DNA from 4 places in the Vibrio nomapromontoriensis genome. Region 1 is predicted to be linked to each of the others. Evidence: predicted binding sites of a transcription regulator. Region 1 holds the regulator's gene; each other region holds the start of a gene.
The links. Region 1 encodes CRP, which controls carbon source genes, mostly activating them, when cyclic AMP is high. Its sites were predicted from a motif close to TGTGANNNNNNTCACA; they were not measured.
Positions count from the first base shown of each region.

Region 1 (3,932 bases):
TGGTTTATCGGCGGGCCTGATTTCAACCAATGATGATGAGTGGCTGTATTTTGTTGACCATATTCGCGCAGGTATTGTGAATCGCAACCGTCAGCTAACCGGAGCAAGTGGTGATGCACCATTTGGTGGTCCGGGTGCGTCAGGTAACTTGCGACCAAGCGCTTATTATGCGGCAGATTACTGCGCTTACCCGATGGCGTCGATGGAAGGGGAGCAAACAGTGCTGCCTGCGACATTAAGCCCAGGTCTCGATCTTTAAGGAGCAAAAGATGACGGCAGAACAATTATTTGAGCAGTTGTGGCAAGACTACACTCAGCGATTATGTCCTTCAGCAGCAAAAGTACAGGCGTTGTTGAAAGAGGGGGAGGCACTGATCAATGATCATATCGCGTTGCGTACCTTTAATCTCTCGCCCGTGGGCATTGAAATATTGGCAAAACCGTTTCTTAAGCTTGGTTATCAACAAGCGGGTGAGTATGACTTTGCAGCGAAAAAACTGTCTGCGATTCACCTACAACATAGTGATGAGTCATTGCCGAAAGTGTTTATTAGTGAGCTTCGCGTTGAACAGTGCTCAGCAGAGCTGCAAGCCATTGTGGCAAAACTCGTTAGCCAAGTAGATAACTTGCAGTTGGCCGCTGAAGACTTTCTGTTTGGTGGACGTATGTGGGCGCTCAGTTATGACGATTATCAAACGTTAGCCAAAGAGAGTGAGTATGCTTCTTGGCTTGCTGCACATGGTTTTGGTGCCAACCACTTTACTGTTAGTGTGAATCAGCTTAATCGTTTTGGAGAAGTGAGTGAGGTCAATAACTATTTGCGCCAAGCAGGTTTTGATATCAATGAGTCTGGTGGTGAAGTGAAAGGATCGCCAGAGGTCCTTCTTGAGCAATCTTCGACGATGGCAGACAAAGTGGGCGTATCATTTTCAGATGGGGAACAGCAGATACCTGGTGGTTTTTATGAATTTGCTAAGCGCTACAAAATGAACGACAACAAGTATTATCAAGGCTTTGTCGCAGCGTCAGCCGATAAGATTTTTGAGAGCACGCATCAATAGGTTATCAGAGTTAACGTCTAATAAAAAAGCCACCTTGCGGTGGCTTTTTGAGTATCTAAAGGCGTCGATTAACGAGTGCCGTAGACCACAATAGTCTTACCGTGAGCAGAAATAAGGTTCTGCTCTTCCAGCATCTTAAGAATACGTCCTACTGTCTCACGAGAACAACCAACGATTTGGCCGATTTCTTGACGAGTAATCTTGATTTGCATGCCGTCAGGGTGAGTCATTGCATCAGGTTGTTTCGCTAGGTTAAGTAGCGTCTGAGCAATACGACCCGTTACGTCAAGGAACGCAAGGTCACCCACTTTCTGGCTTGTCACTTGTAGGCGACTTGCCATCTGAGAAGATAAGCGCATGAGAATATCAGGGTTAACTTGGATAAGTTGACGGAATTTCTTAAATGAAATCTCAGCCACTTCACAAGGTGATTTAGCTCGCACCCACGCTGTACGTTCTTGGTCTTCTTCAAATAGGCCTAGTTCACCGATGAAGTCACCTTGGTTAAGGTAAGACAAGATCATCTCTTTGCCTTCTTCATCTTTAATAAGTACAGCAACAGAACCTTTTACGATGTAGTAAAGTGTTTCTGCCTTCTCGCCCGCATGAATCAACGTGCTTTTTGAAGGGTACTTGTGAATATGACAATGTGAAAGGAACCACTCTAGCGTTGGGTCGGTTTGAGGTTTACCTAGAACCATATTTCTTACTTCCTCTGCAGGGTATGCTTGCTGCTTTCCATATATAATAGCAAGTCCATTGTGTTAGGACTTACTAGCATAAAAGCACTTTGAAGATGGCGCAAGCGATCTTCTGTTTCAAAGAAATAGTATCCTTTTTTGCGCGGACTTTCTTGATTTTAATCGTGTCATCAGACCATTTTTCTATACAAAACTGTGCACATGATCACGGTATAAAAAATCATCTAAGTTTAGGCGCAAAAAACTAACCTATTTTCCCTGTTTCTATTAACTGCTGTAGTATAGGTCGGACGATTAATTCCATCGCAAAGCTCATTTTTCCACCAGGCACGACAATGGTGTTGTGACGTGACATAAACGATCCATCTATCATGGCAAGCAGGTAAGGATAGTCGACATTTTTTATCCCTCGTAAGCGAATGACCACAAAACTTTCATCAAGGCTTGGGATTCCTTTGGCATTGAGTGGGTTTGAGGTGTCGACAGTCGGTACGCGCTGAAAGTTGATATGAGTGCGCGAAAACTGCGGGGTAATGTAGCTTAGGTAGTCATCCATTGAACGTACGATTGAGTCGGTCACCGCTTCGCGAGAGTGACCTCTGTCACGCGTATCGCGTACGAACTTTTGAATCCACTCAAGGTTGACGATAGGTACCATGCCAATCAGTAGATCAACATGCTGAGCGGCATTGATTGCACCATCAACGACGCCGCCATGCAAACCTTCATAAAATAAAACATCGGAGTTTTCTGGTAAATCCTGCCAAGGCGTAAAAGTCCCGGGCATTTGATTGTAAGGGACCGCTTCATCAAACGTATGCAGGTAACGTCTAAATTGACCCACTCCGTTTTGCCCGTAGTTTTTAAAGAAGGTTTCGAGTGCAGGAAAGTCATTCGCTTGGGGGCCAAAATAACTGATGTGCTTTCCTTGTTCTTTCGCTTTACGGATCTCTACGTCCATTTCTGGACGCGTAAAGCGGTGAAAGCTATCACCTTCAATGAAAGCAGGTTTGATGCTCATCATATTGAACATCTTGCGGAACGCTTCTGACGTTGTTGTGGTACCGGCTCCTGAGGAGCCTGTCACCGCGATAATCGGGTGTTTGGCTGACATAACACTTCCTGTGTAATTTTCTAGTTATTGTCTCTTCCTGTGTGTGGGAGAGAGTTATCGTGAAACTGATGCCGAGTCTTAAAGCTTAAATCTTAGATCTTAAACTTTCGAGCTTAAACCATGGTGCCGCGATGTTAGCGCCAATGGACATCGCTATCGTCGACGTGGCATTTTCAAATAATGAGAGGCTTACTATAGCACTTCATTACGCGACGCGTGTCCAAAGGCGGGACATTTACAGCGAGTGACGCAATTTGATGTCGACCGTTTCATGCAGTTCAGAGAAAACAATGACGGCTTCGCCTGACTCGAGTTGGCCTCTGACGTGTGCAAGTTTGTCGGCTAGACTGAATTCGCTTTCACCGTAATCTGTTCCCTCTCGCAACACAAATTCTTGGATCAGATTATCCAATGTTTCAGGCGCGATTTGTTGCCATGGAATGATCATAAATACCTCTCTCTTTCATGATGGCGAGAGTATATCAGAGTTCGTGAGTTCTTAAGTTAAATCAAGATGTCGGCGCGACTCGCAGGTGTTGATAGTACTTAGGCAGCACGTCTTCAAGCCAAAAAGTAGGCTTTGACCAACTGCCAGACAAGAAACCAACATGACCGCCTCGTTCGAGTAAGTGGTAGCTGAGGTGTGTTGGTAGTTCATAGCTAGGAATGACGTCATCGTTCATGAAAGGGTCGTCTTTCGCGTGGATGAATTGAGTCGGAATCACGATATCATTTAGCCGTGGTAATGCTGAGCATTGCTGGTAGTAATCGTCGGCGTTTTTAAATCCATGCAATGGGGCGGTGATTAAATTATCGAACTCATAAAGCTTCGTCATCCCTTGGACATGCTCAGCGGTGAGATCAAGAGCCTCGCTCAAAAGGTGTATTTTCTTTAATGCGTTCCTTTTTAATGAGGACACGAGATACTTACGGTAAACCTTTGAAAATCCTTGCTCGATACGTTTAGAGCAGGCCGCAAGGTCAAGGGGAGCAGAAACGATAGTTGCACTGGTCAGTTTGGTGTCATGCTTATAATAGGCAAGGTAATTGCTGAGC
Region 1 covers NZ_JAKJSS010000017.1:105,650-109,581, forward strand. Annotated here, with positions in the region: gene astD (succinylglutamate-semialdehyde dehydrogenase) at 1-259, shown strand, start outside; gene L4D05_RS20380 (DUF1338 domain-containing protein) at 270-1,061, shown strand; gene crp (cAMP-activated global transcriptional regulator CRP) at 1,130-1,762, opposite strand; gene L4D05_RS20390 (phosphoribulokinase) at 2,007-2,876, opposite strand; gene L4D05_RS20395 (YheU family protein) at 3,112-3,324, opposite strand; gene L4D05_RS20400 (hydrolase) at 3,386-3,932, opposite strand, start outside.

Region 2 (3,932 bases), on a different contig from region 1:
ACACGTCAATTATAGCACGCTAAACGCTCAGATTGTAATCACACAACTAAAGTATCAACTCTACCCTATAAGATTTGGCTCATTCTTTGCTGAACAACATCGACAAGTAAATCTGGCTGGAACTTAGAAATAAAGCGGTCACAACCCACTTTTTCAACCATGGCATCATTAAAGCTGCCACTTAACGAGGTATTCAATGTGATATAGAGTTGACTCATGCGAGGATCATTGCGAACTTCATGCGTCAATTTGTACCCATCCATCTCAGGCATCTCTGCATCAGTAATCATCATCAATAGCTCAGAACAAACATCAATTCCTTCATCACACCATTGCTTCAATAGCCTTAATGCCATAGCACCATCGAAGCATTCGATAATTTCTACACCCAATTGCTCCAAAGTACCCTTAACTTGATTTCTGGCGGTAGAAGAGTCATCTACTATTAAGATTTTTTTACCAGCTAAATGAGGAAGTAACGCAGTGTCTAGCGTTTCTTCTGAAATAGAAACGTCATAATCAATGATCTCGGCGAGTACTTTCTCAACATCAATAATTTCAACTAAATGGACATGTTCTCCTTCCTCTACCTTAGTGATCGCAGTGAGATAATTCGCCCGACCGACCGTTCTTGGAGGAGGCTGAATCTCTGTCCATGTGGTATTAACGATGTTCTTCACTTCGCCCACTAAAAAGCCCTGCACCGTACGATTGTATTCGGTGATAATTAGGTTGTGATCTCCGCCCTCTGCGGGTCTAGGAAACCCTACCGCTCGTCTTAAATCAATAACAGGAACAGAAACGCCTCTAAGTGACGCTATGCCACAAATACTAGGGTGCGAGCCGGGAAGTTGAGTAAGAGGGGGAAGCTTTAGCACTTCCTTAACTTTAAATACGTTAATAGCAAACGTCTGACGGCTATTTAAGTTAAACATCAGCAGCTCTAGGCGGTTTTCACCCACCAGCTGCGTTCTTTGATCAACTGAACTTAATACGCTCGACATGAGATTTCCTTGGAAAAACAGTTACTAGAGTCCTTATCTCATGTAATCAACATCTTGGACAAGAAGTTTTGCGACAAAACATCCAAAACTATGACTCTCAACAAACACCCTACGCACAGTGAAATTCGATACACACGGTAGAAATGTCGATGACTAGCCTTCGATGACTTTCATGAGTAATACACCATCATACAACGCTTGCTTCACCAATGCCGCACCGGGCATCGTTGCTTGCTTATAAAACCGAGACTCTACTAATTTAAGATCTTGAGTATAAACGGGTAGGCTTTGCTGCTCTATACAGCGTTGAATTGCTGGGTATAAAATATCTTTTGCCTGATTAATAACCCCGCCAATTAACACTTTTTCAGGGTTAAAGAGGTTAATGACTATCGCGATAGCAGAACCGAGGTTGTCCCCTAGTTTTTCGATAACATTCACAGCAAGTGGATCGCCATTGGCGGCGGCCTCACAAATAGCCTCAACACTAATTTCTTCTTGCTCAGCCAATACTGACGTCTCACCATTTGCTATGCGTTGGGATACTTCTCGTCGAATAGCCTGCGAACTCGCAACGGTTTCCAAACAGCCTTTGTTGCCACAGTGGCAATCCAATCCGTTACGATCGATCTGAATATGCCCGAGCTCACCAATGTTACCATGGCGGCCTTGTAGCACGCGTCCATCAAGAATAATGCCCGCCCCTAAGCCATGGTGAATGGAAATCAGAACCGAATTATCACAATCTTGAGAATGACCAAATAAATTCTCAGCCAGCGCCCATGCACGGGTGTCATTCGCGACAAATACCGGGAGGCCAGTTGCGTTAAATATTTCCGCACCAATCGGGAAGTTAGCCACGTTGTAATGCGGCATTTGCAGCACAATACCCTGATCGGTATTGACTAAACCAGGCAGTGTTAGCGCGATACTGGTGACACGGTCTAGCTCGTTGGTGTAGGTTTCAAAAAATTCTTCGATTTCATATAAGAGGCGAGCAATAACGTCATCTTGATCAACTTCATGAATCTCAATTTTAGTATCAATGAGGACATCCCCACCAAGCTCATGAAGCGCGATGGTTAAATATCCTCGCCCCAGACGCATCGATAAGAATTGCCATCCTTGATTATTCGTTTGTAAACCAACAGCAGGACGACCACGACTGATCGCTTCCTGAACCGCCGTTTCATGAATAAGGTGTGCAGCGATAAGTTCTCGCGTGATCTTCGTAATACTCGCTGGCGCTAAGCCACTTAATTTCGACAAATCGATGCGCGATATAGGCCCAAATTGGTCTATTAATTTATACACACGACCAGCATTGACCTGCTTGATATGGTCGATATGCCCAGGTTGAGCCATGTACATCTTGCACTCCAAAAAACAACAACCTAGCAATTTTTTTACTTTGCGAAGTAATTGTGAAGCAGTTTGGTGAATCGCCGTGACAAACATCACGCATATAGGGCAAAGTTTGGGGTGCAGGTCATGTTACTCATCAAAACTGCGCCTAAAACAATGAAAGAATATTACACCAGCACAAGAAAAACACACCAAAAGCATTACTAAAAATGCACTTATTAATCCACGAGAAATAAGTGATTTTCAGCGCTCTTCGATACAGTGTTTTTTGACTTTTTAGATAAAGAATCGGTTTGAGTTTTGCGGCTTTGTCACTAGGCTTTGATAGTGTTCTATAAACTGAAATCCAGCTTCTAGACCTAATTGGTAATCATGCAAAATGTCATCTTTTTTACTCATCAACGATGATGTTTTCAACGCTCTGCTTGGCGCTATTTGCATAATGAAACAGTCATCCGGAGGCAAGGATAAAAAGGTGCTCGTCAACGAATAAGTCTGATAATGCACCATTAGCATATCCGCAAGACCAGCATCGAATTTCTCACCAAACACATGACTAAGGCGATAGATATCAGCGCCACCAAATAGCCAGCGACCACCATTAATCATATTAAGGTGCTGAGAATGTTTCTGGGCTTCGGCTTTACTTAGCTGGAGGTCAAAGAATCCGTTCCAGTCCTTAGACCATTGTTCTAACTTGTCTTGCCATTGTAGTTGAACACTATTTAGTGACTCACGAAACCACGTTGGCGGCTCAGTCACCTGCGGCTGATCTGATACGATGGGCTCTTCCTGTGTGAGTTGTTCCTCGGTACGAATCACCACCATCATACGATTTTCTTGTCGCCATGCCTCCTGAACCGGAATCGATGCAGAGACCCCTCCATCAATGTACTCACGTCCATGCACCGACACCGAACCATCAAACAAATTTGGTATGGCACTTGTCGCCATCATTACCCAATACCAATCATCTTGTAGCATGGGTAAATAGTGATCTTTCAGAGTTAAAGTGTCCGTCACAGCCGCAAAAGCTCGCCGATGCCCCATGGAACGCCGCCCCATATCAATATCAAGCTTATAAGGATAATCATATAATTTATCCAACGCCCACTTGAGATTCAGTGACTGCTTCTTACGGATAAAACTGAAGACATTAAAAAATTGTGGATCCGTAGTTAAATCCAGCAGAAATGCTCGCCCCAAACCAGGTTGACGCGCCAAATACGCACACAGGTTAAGCGCCCCTGCCGAGGTACCATAAAACTCATCAAAAGGGTCAAAGTTAGAAAGTAGAAAAGAATCAAGAACACCAGAGGTAAAAATACTACGCTGTCCTCCTCCTTGTGCAATTAGCGCAGTCTTACCTCCTACGTACTGTCTAAAGCGTTTAGGATCAATAGCAGCATGGGAGTCCGTTACCACACCTGTATTTGCCATAACGTAGCTAAGCGGCCAAAATTGCAGTGAAGCCAAAAGCAAGAATGATAGAAAATGCTATTGTAGTAATACTAAGCGCCATTTTTAAATTAAAGTCCATACAACCTCCAAATGTAACATTGT
Region 2 covers NZ_JAKJSS010000007.1:640,012-643,943, forward strand. Annotated here, with positions in the region: gene L4D05_RS06995 (chemotaxis protein CheV) at 66-1,004, opposite strand; gene mlc (sugar metabolism global transcriptional regulator Mlc) at 1,158-2,375, opposite strand; gene L4D05_RS07005 (patatin-like phospholipase family protein) at 2,646-3,809, opposite strand; gene cydH (cytochrome bd-I oxidase subunit CydH) at 3,817-3,909, opposite strand.
Region 2: the regulator CRP is predicted to act here: its motif matches at 2,451-2,466, upstream of mlc (sugar metabolism global transcriptional regulator Mlc).

Region 3 (3,932 bases), on a different contig from region 1:
ATTATATTTTGTCATTCACTGTGATTTTTGCTGCACTGTTCGCGGGAAACACCATTCAAACCCTGCTCAATGTGTCTATCCCAGGTAGCGTCTTTGGCATGTTATTACTATTTATACTGATGGCTGCCGGGGTTATTCCAGTCAAAGTCGTACAGCCTGGTGCCCATGCATTTATTCGCTATATGATTTTGCTTTTTGTGCCCGTCAGTGTCGGATTGATGAACCACTTCGACACCTTAATTAACAACGCATTGCCTATATTAGCCAGCGCAATTGGTGGCACGATGATCGTCCTCATTGGGCTCTCTGTCTTCCTTGACCGTTTTCTAAAGAAGGGGAATAAATAATGTGGATTTTTGCGACCATTATTGTGTTCTTTTTCGCTCGCTTTATCGCTCAGAAAGTAAAGAACCCATTGTTCAACCCGCTACTTATTAGCATCGTCATATTGATTCCGGTACTGCTTGCTTTCAACGTACCATTTGACACTTATTATCAAGACAACGAATGGATAAGCTTTCTTCTGCAACCCGCGGTTGTCGCCCTTGCCTATCCACTGTATGAACAAATACCTCAGATTCGAGCCAATTGGCGCATTATTCTTCTAGCCTGCAGCGTTGGTAGTATTGGGTCAATGTTCACCGCCTCGCTAATCGCAGTGTGGCTAGGTGCTGACATGACATTAGTCGCAAGCTTGTTGGGTAAATCTGTCACCACCCCAATCGCGATGGAAGTGTCCAGCCATTTAGGTGGAGAACCGGCTATTGCTGCTATCCTCGTCTTACTCGTTGGACTATTTGGTGCCATCTTAGCTTACCCACTCTATCAATTACTCGGTGTGACTCACCCTATTGCCAAAGGGTTAACAATGGGAACCGTCTCTCACGCATTAGGAACCGCAACTTGCGCAGAGAAAGATTCAAAAGATGCTGCATTCAGCTCTCTCGCTTTGGTTATTTGCGGTGTCATAACCTCAGTGCTCGCACCTTCATTTTTTGCATTTTCGCTTTGGCTAGGGCAATTAATGTGAAGCCAGCTCATCGACGAGATGTCCGTTGCTCAAATCGTAAACCTCAGTGCAACAATGGTGTGACATCACTCTAATTGTGAAATGTTAACCATCGTTACATCAAATAGAGTGATCTTCATCACTCTATTTTTTCACTAAGTTACATAGAATGAATAAAAACACATTAGCCAAATTAGAGGAACAAGCATGACGGATCGTTTCGATTCAGTGTTAGCCGAAGCACCAGAAGCTATTAGTCGATACCTAAAGCCTATCGTCACTCACGAAAATTTCGACGCTACATTAACTCCAGCACAGTTCGAGGCGTTATTATCTGTGTCTGGGCTCGCCGATAACGAATTACGCGTTGCATTGCTGCCTTTCGCAGCTGCGTACTCATACGCACCTATTTCCGACTTTTATGTTGGAGCTATCGTGAGAGGGTTATCAGGCAAACTCTATTTTGGTGCAAATATGGAGTTTCTTGGCGCGCAACTTGGCCAGACTGTTCATGCCGAACAGTCCGCAATCAGCCACGCATGGATGAAAGGCGAGACCGGCGTAAAAGACATTACCATTAACTTCAGTCCTTGCGGTCACTGTCGTCAGTTTATGAACGAGCTTACCACCGCTCAAGATCTTGTTATCCAATTGCCTGAACGTGACGCAAAGACATTACAAGAATACCTACCTGAATCGTTTGGCCCTAAAGATCTCGGGATCACTGAAGGATTGATGACACCAGTTAAACACAATAATTCTATTGATAACGTCAGCACCCTAATGGAAAAAGCGCTGGTTGCACTGAATCGTAGCCACGCCCCTTATACGAGTAACCTTAGCGGTGTCTCAGTTGAGCTGAACGGTGGCAGCACTTTTCAAGGTGCCTATGCTGAAAATGCAGCTTTCAACCCTAGTCTACCACCGCTACAAGTTGCACTTGGACAACTGTTGTTGGCAGGTAAATCAATCAATGACATTAAAACCGCTGCGTTAGTAGAGCTCGCCAACGGTAAAATTAGCCACCTTGCTGATACTCAAGCCACATTAGAGGCTATTAACCCTGATATTCAAATTGAGTACGCGACGATTTAAGTTTGTGTTTATCAATAAATATTCAGTAACCTAGTATTTGCTCCTCTATTGGTGTCCATGGCTTCAGCCGCGGACACCCCTACATCTCTACGAATAAACCCTCCTTACTTCCACCAATAAAAACACCAGCGCAAACGTTTGCTTTCCTTGTAAAATCCAGTATGATTCACCCAAATTTTCCTGAAGAATGTGCAAGGATTTTATATGTTTGGTACCGCAACTCGTGAAAGTGCTACCCGTGTGTTATTGCTAGGCTCCGGTGAGCTTGGTAAAGAAGTCGCCATCGAATGCCAACGTTTAGGCTTAGAAGTCATCGCTTGCGATCGATACCCAGATGCGCCAGCCATGCAGGTTGCTCACCGTAGCTACGTACTAGACATGCTTGATGGTGATGCACTAGAGGCTCTGATTCAGAAAGAACAACCAGACTACGTCGTACCCGAGATTGAAGCGATTGCGACAGATAAGCTCGTTGAGTTAGAAAAACAAGGCCTAAACGTCGTTCCAACCGCTAACGCGACTAAGCTGACAATGAATCGTGAGGGGATCCGTCGCCTTGCCGCGGAAGAGCTAGGTTTAAACACTTCGCCTTATCGCTTTGCAGATAACTACGACGATTTCGTCAGTGCCGTTGAATTTGTTGGCATACCATGTGTCGTAAAACCTGTAATGAGCTCATCGGGTAAAGGACAAAGTGTTATCAAAACTAAAGAAGATATTGATAACGCGTGGAAATACGCTCAAGAAGGCGGTCGTACGGGGGCTGGACGTGTCATTGTTGAGGGCTTTATAGATTTTGATTACGAAATCACACTACTGACTGTTCGAGCTGTCGATGGCGTGTACTTCTGCGCACCAATCGGACACCGCCAAGAAGATGGCGACTACAGAGAATCTTGGCAGCCTCAAGTCATGTCAGAAAATGCGAAGAAAGCCGCTGAATACAGTGCTGAGCAAGTCGTCAATGCATTAGGTGGCTATGGTCTATTTGGTGTCGAATTGTTCGTTAAGGGCGATAAAGTCATCTTTAACGAAGTGTCCCCTCGCCCACATGATACGGGTCTTGTTACACTCATTTCCCAAGAAATGTCTGAGTTTGCTCTTCACGTCCGTGCATTTACCGGTATGCCAATTAATGCTATCCCACAGTACGGACCGTCTGCATCCGCAGTTATCTTGGGGCAAGGCACTTCAGAGAACCTTCGTTTCACAGGCGTGAGTGAAGCCGTATCTGCACCGCAAACCCAAGTTCGCTTGTTTGGTAAACCAGATATCGATGGCCGTCGCCGCTTAGGTGTGAGCCTTACGCGTCGCAAGTCTATCGAATCGGCCATTGACGATGCTATCGATAGCGCAAAGCAAGTAAAAGTCATTTACTAAGCATAAAGGCTGTCGAGTTTCTCGACAGCCTTTAATTATTAAGCATTATCGGAAAGATATGCGAGTAAGGCTCGTTACAATAATTGTCTGATCAGCATCCCCAAACGCTCAATAGCCCTGACGACAGAGTCTGTTGCTTGCAAAGAAGCATTCATTCTAAAACAATGCTGAAACTGTTGTGTCGTCGCAAACATTTCCCCTGGAGCGATACTAATATCATCGCTAATCGCTATTTTATATAACTCTGTCGCATTAACATGAGTGGGTAGCACCACCCAAATAAAATAACCACCCGATGAGTAATGTACTTGGGCTTCTTTAGGTAGATATTCTCGCAGCAATTGCCAAATCTGATACTTGCGCTGTTCTAACTTTCTTCTCAATAGCCTTAAATGACGCTCATAATGCCGAGTAGATAAGTAGTCTGCGAGCGTCAGTTGAACCGGTG
Region 3 covers NZ_JAKJSS010000007.1:77,072-81,003, forward strand. Annotated here, with positions in the region: gene L4D05_RS04425 (CidA/LrgA family protein) at 1-347, shown strand, start outside; gene L4D05_RS04430 (CidB/LrgB family autolysis modulator) at 347-1,030, shown strand; gene cdd (cytidine deaminase) at 1,217-2,104, shown strand; gene purT (formate-dependent phosphoribosylglycinamide formyltransferase) at 2,309-3,484, shown strand; gene L4D05_RS04445 (aminotransferase-like domain-containing protein) at 3,559-3,932, opposite strand, start outside.
Region 3: the regulator CRP is predicted to act here: its motif matches at 1,089-1,104, upstream of cdd (cytidine deaminase).

Region 4 (3,932 bases), on a different contig from region 1:
GGTTAATACTCACGCCCATGACCGCAGGTATGCCCATTGCTCGAGATAAGATAGCCGCATGGGAGTTCGCTGCACCCTCAAGCGATACGACCGCAAGCAACTTATCTTTGGGTACTGACGCTAAAATAGAGGCGGTTAGCTCTCTAACAACCAAAATTATCGGCTCAGAAAATTCGTGTACTGGCTGTTCAGAATTGTGGAGGAAAAATAATAATCGCTGACCGAGCTCTCGAACATCTTGTGCTCGCTCACGAAGGTAAATGTCGGACATTTTGGCAAAACGGTTCGCATAACTCTCTACCACTTGGCGAAGTGCCCAATCGGCTCTATCCCCCTTTGCTATCTGAATTTTCAGATCTTTTCGCAACATGGGATCATTCAGCAAATGGGTAAAGAGATCAAATATTGCTAACGCATCTTTGTTGAGTTCAAGATCCAGCTTCTTACGCATTCGCTTGAAATCTGCTAAGGCATTATCAATAGCAAGCGATAGCAGCTCTTGTTCACGATTTATATCTAACGCAGAGGCTGGAAATACGTTACTTAGCTCAGGCTGCGTGTTGTCCCACCACATAGGACCGATTGCAACCCCTGAAGAAGCCGCAATTCCTTTAACCACCGTTAGCTGATTATCGTCAAAAAAACCAAGCCCTTGTGATTTGGCATGGGCAATAAGTACCGCAACTTGCGCCGCAAGTGTTACTAAAAACGATTCTTCTGTTTCACTAAATTGACGGGATTGTTTTTGTTGAATAACAAGCACCCCTAGCACCTGCTTGCGGTGAATGATAGGGGTTCCTAGAAATGCATTGTAGGTATCTTCCCCTAGCTGAGGGAAAAATTTAAATGCGGAATGCTTGGCCGCTTGCGCGATATTGATCGGCTCAGCCGTGCGCTTTACTAGCCCTACCAGACCTTCGTCAAAGTTGATATGGATAGTATCACCTTGAAACGTTAGGCCTTGGGTCGCCATAAGCTCTAAGCGCTGTTGCTGCTCGTTAGCCAGATAAATTGTGCAGCATTCCGTATGCATAGCTGCACAAGTCTGTTTAACTAAGATTTCGAGGGCCACATGCACATTATCTTCTTTAGATACGTGCTCAACTATTTCCCTTAGTTGCGAAAGCATACTTACCCTCTTCGGTGTTTTCTTTTGCCTTTAAACTTACGTTCCTTAAAAGGCATTGCGAGAGAAGCAAATTCTTTCATCGCACGACGATACACATCACGCTTAAAAGAGACAACTTGCCTAACAGGATACCAATAACTTACCCAACGCCAACCATCAAACTCAGGGGTGCTACCGCGCTGCATATTAATCTTAGATTCATCACAATCTAAACGCAGTAAGAACCATTTCTGTTTTTGTCCAATACAGACAGGCTTCGAGTCCCAACGAACCAATCGTTTAGGTAGCTTATACCTTAGCCAATGGCGGCTAACACCGACAATTTTTACATCATCTTTTGTTAACCCGACTTCTTCGTATAATTCTCGGAACATGGCCTGCTCAGGGGATTCACCTTCGTCAATACCGCCCTGAGGAAACTGCCATGAGTGTTGCCCGTATCGTTTAGCCCAGAAGACCTGACCATGGTTGTTACAGATTACAATACCCACATTTAGTCGGTAACCATCGCCATCTATCACTGGCCAACCTCAATTAAATTTTCATTACCTTGATTTTTCCACATATCCCCAAGTTGAGCAAACGTAGACATCCGTAAATTTGAACATTTACCAGTTAATCGAACTTCTATGGATAAGTTTTGCTCACTGCATTACTTATCAACATCACAATGAGACCTAGACCACATTTATTCACCTTTTCTGTGAATAACCATGTGAAGAATCTTTGATCTTCTACTCTAACTCATCAGTGTTTTCTTACTCATCATCATGATAAAAATCACCACCAAAAAATAAACCCAGTAATAACAACGCATTAAACAGGCACGGAGAAATATAGAGCGTAAATAGATCTGCACTTCAAAGCAGGATCTTAGATCGGTCAAAGATCGACCAAAGGCAAGCTTATCCACACTCAGTAAGCTAACAATTTTATCAATCACGAATAATCAAGCATTAGTTTCACCAGTATACCTGTTTATTCATACAGACAATCAAAGATAAAAGAAATAAAAAATCAAGCTGTGGATAACTCATACATAGATCCAAACCGCCTCTCTTGTGATCTTTTTTTGTACAGGCAGCCACCATACTCCATGGTAAACTAAACGGGTCATTCATCTTTATTACATTCATTATTATGAAAGCAACCCCAACATCTGAAGCCGAATTACTTGCCCGAGCCCGAGCCATTGCTGGCCTGACATTTGGTGAACTCGCACAAGAAGCGAAAATGCACGTCCCAGAAACACTAAAACGAGATAAAGGTTGGGTTGGACAATTGTTGGAATGGCACCTTGGCGCAAAAGCGGGGAGTAAGCCAACCCAAGATTTTCCCGACATCGGTATAGAGCTTAAAAGCATTCCGATTAGTTATTCAGGAACACCATTAGAATCGACATTTGTCTGCGTCGCCCCACTTGTTGGTGTGCACGGACTGACATGGGAGCGCAGCCACATTCGTAATAAATTATCGCGCGTGCTTTGGTTGCCGGTAGAGGGTGAAAGAGAAATTCCGGTCGCAGAGCGACGAGTAGGGTCACCTTTAATTTGGAGCCCGTCAGCAGCAGAAGAACTAATGCTAAAAAATGATTGGGAAGAGTTGATGGAACACATCACGCTAGGTCAAATCAATCAACTTACTGCGCACAATGGTGAAATCTTGCAGATACGACCAAAAGCCGCTAACAGTCGCGTAACGACTGGCGCTTATGGAGTAAACGGTCAACCTATCAAAACCTTACCACGTGGTTTCTATCTAAGAGCCAAGTTCACGGCTTACATTCTTGAGACCTACTTTAGTCGTTCAATGTAGTTTCAGTTCGATATCGCAGTAACGATTCATTTCCCCTGCACTACCACATTCATCATAGGCGTTGTGTAAACGAAGATAGGCCTTTTCAACACCCAGTTTTTGTAACACTTCTTTTACTGAATCAAGGGACTCAAAATGAATAGGTTCATCATCTTCCTTAATCGGTTCTAGTTTATGTTTATATTCCACTGCTAATAAATAATGTGAAATATCAGCACAACCAATTACAAAGAGTTTAGGTGGGGTATAGCTGTCTTTATGATACCCATGTAACCACCGATCGAGCTGATGTTTTTGCATATTCCACCTCCTTTAGTCATCCATGTGGACAATGCTTTATTGCTTTAATTCTTTATTAATAAACTACAGTTTAGTAAAAGAAATTCAGAAGTGTCGGAATTAAACAGAAGTTTTAGATAAAAGCGGTATAGTGAAAGAAAACCATCGCAACAAGGAAGGCTCAATGAAATATCATTCACTCCCTCATTCCTCTCTTGAAGTTAGTAAAATCGCCTTGGGCACAATGACGTTTGGTGAACAAAATACAAAAAAAGACGCATTCAACCAACTGGATTTTGCCCTAGAGCGCGGCGTCAACTTTATCGATACCGCCGAAATGTACCCGGTACCACCTAACTCAACAACACAGGGGCTAACTGAAAGCTACATCGGAGATTGGTTATCACAATCAGATAAAAGGCAAAAAGTCATACTTGCAACTAAAGTCGCAGGCCCAAGATCCCTTCCTTATATTAGAGATAATATGAGTTTAGATCGTCGTAACCTTCATCAAGCAATCGACGATAGTCTCACACGGCTCAAAACCGACTATATCGATCTCTATCAGCTTCACTGGCCTCAAAGGCAAACCAACTGCTTTGGTCAATTAAATTACCCCTACTCTGAAGGGAACGAAGGCGTCTCTTTGATTGAGACATTAGAAGCACTCAGTGAATTAATTAACGCTGGAAAAATCCGCTATATTGGC
Region 4 covers NZ_JAKJSS010000015.1:118,682-122,613, reverse strand. Annotated here, with positions in the region: gene ptsP (phosphoenolpyruvate--protein phosphotransferase) at 1-1,129, opposite strand, end outside; gene rppH (RNA pyrophosphohydrolase) at 1,132-1,650, opposite strand; gene mutH (DNA mismatch repair endonuclease MutH) at 2,270-2,944, shown strand; gene L4D05_RS19040 (DUF6482 family protein) at 2,936-3,244, opposite strand; gene L4D05_RS19035 (NADP(H)-dependent aldo-keto reductase) at 3,408-3,932, shown strand, end outside.
Region 4: the regulator CRP is predicted to act here: its motif matches at 1,801-1,816, upstream of rppH (RNA pyrophosphohydrolase).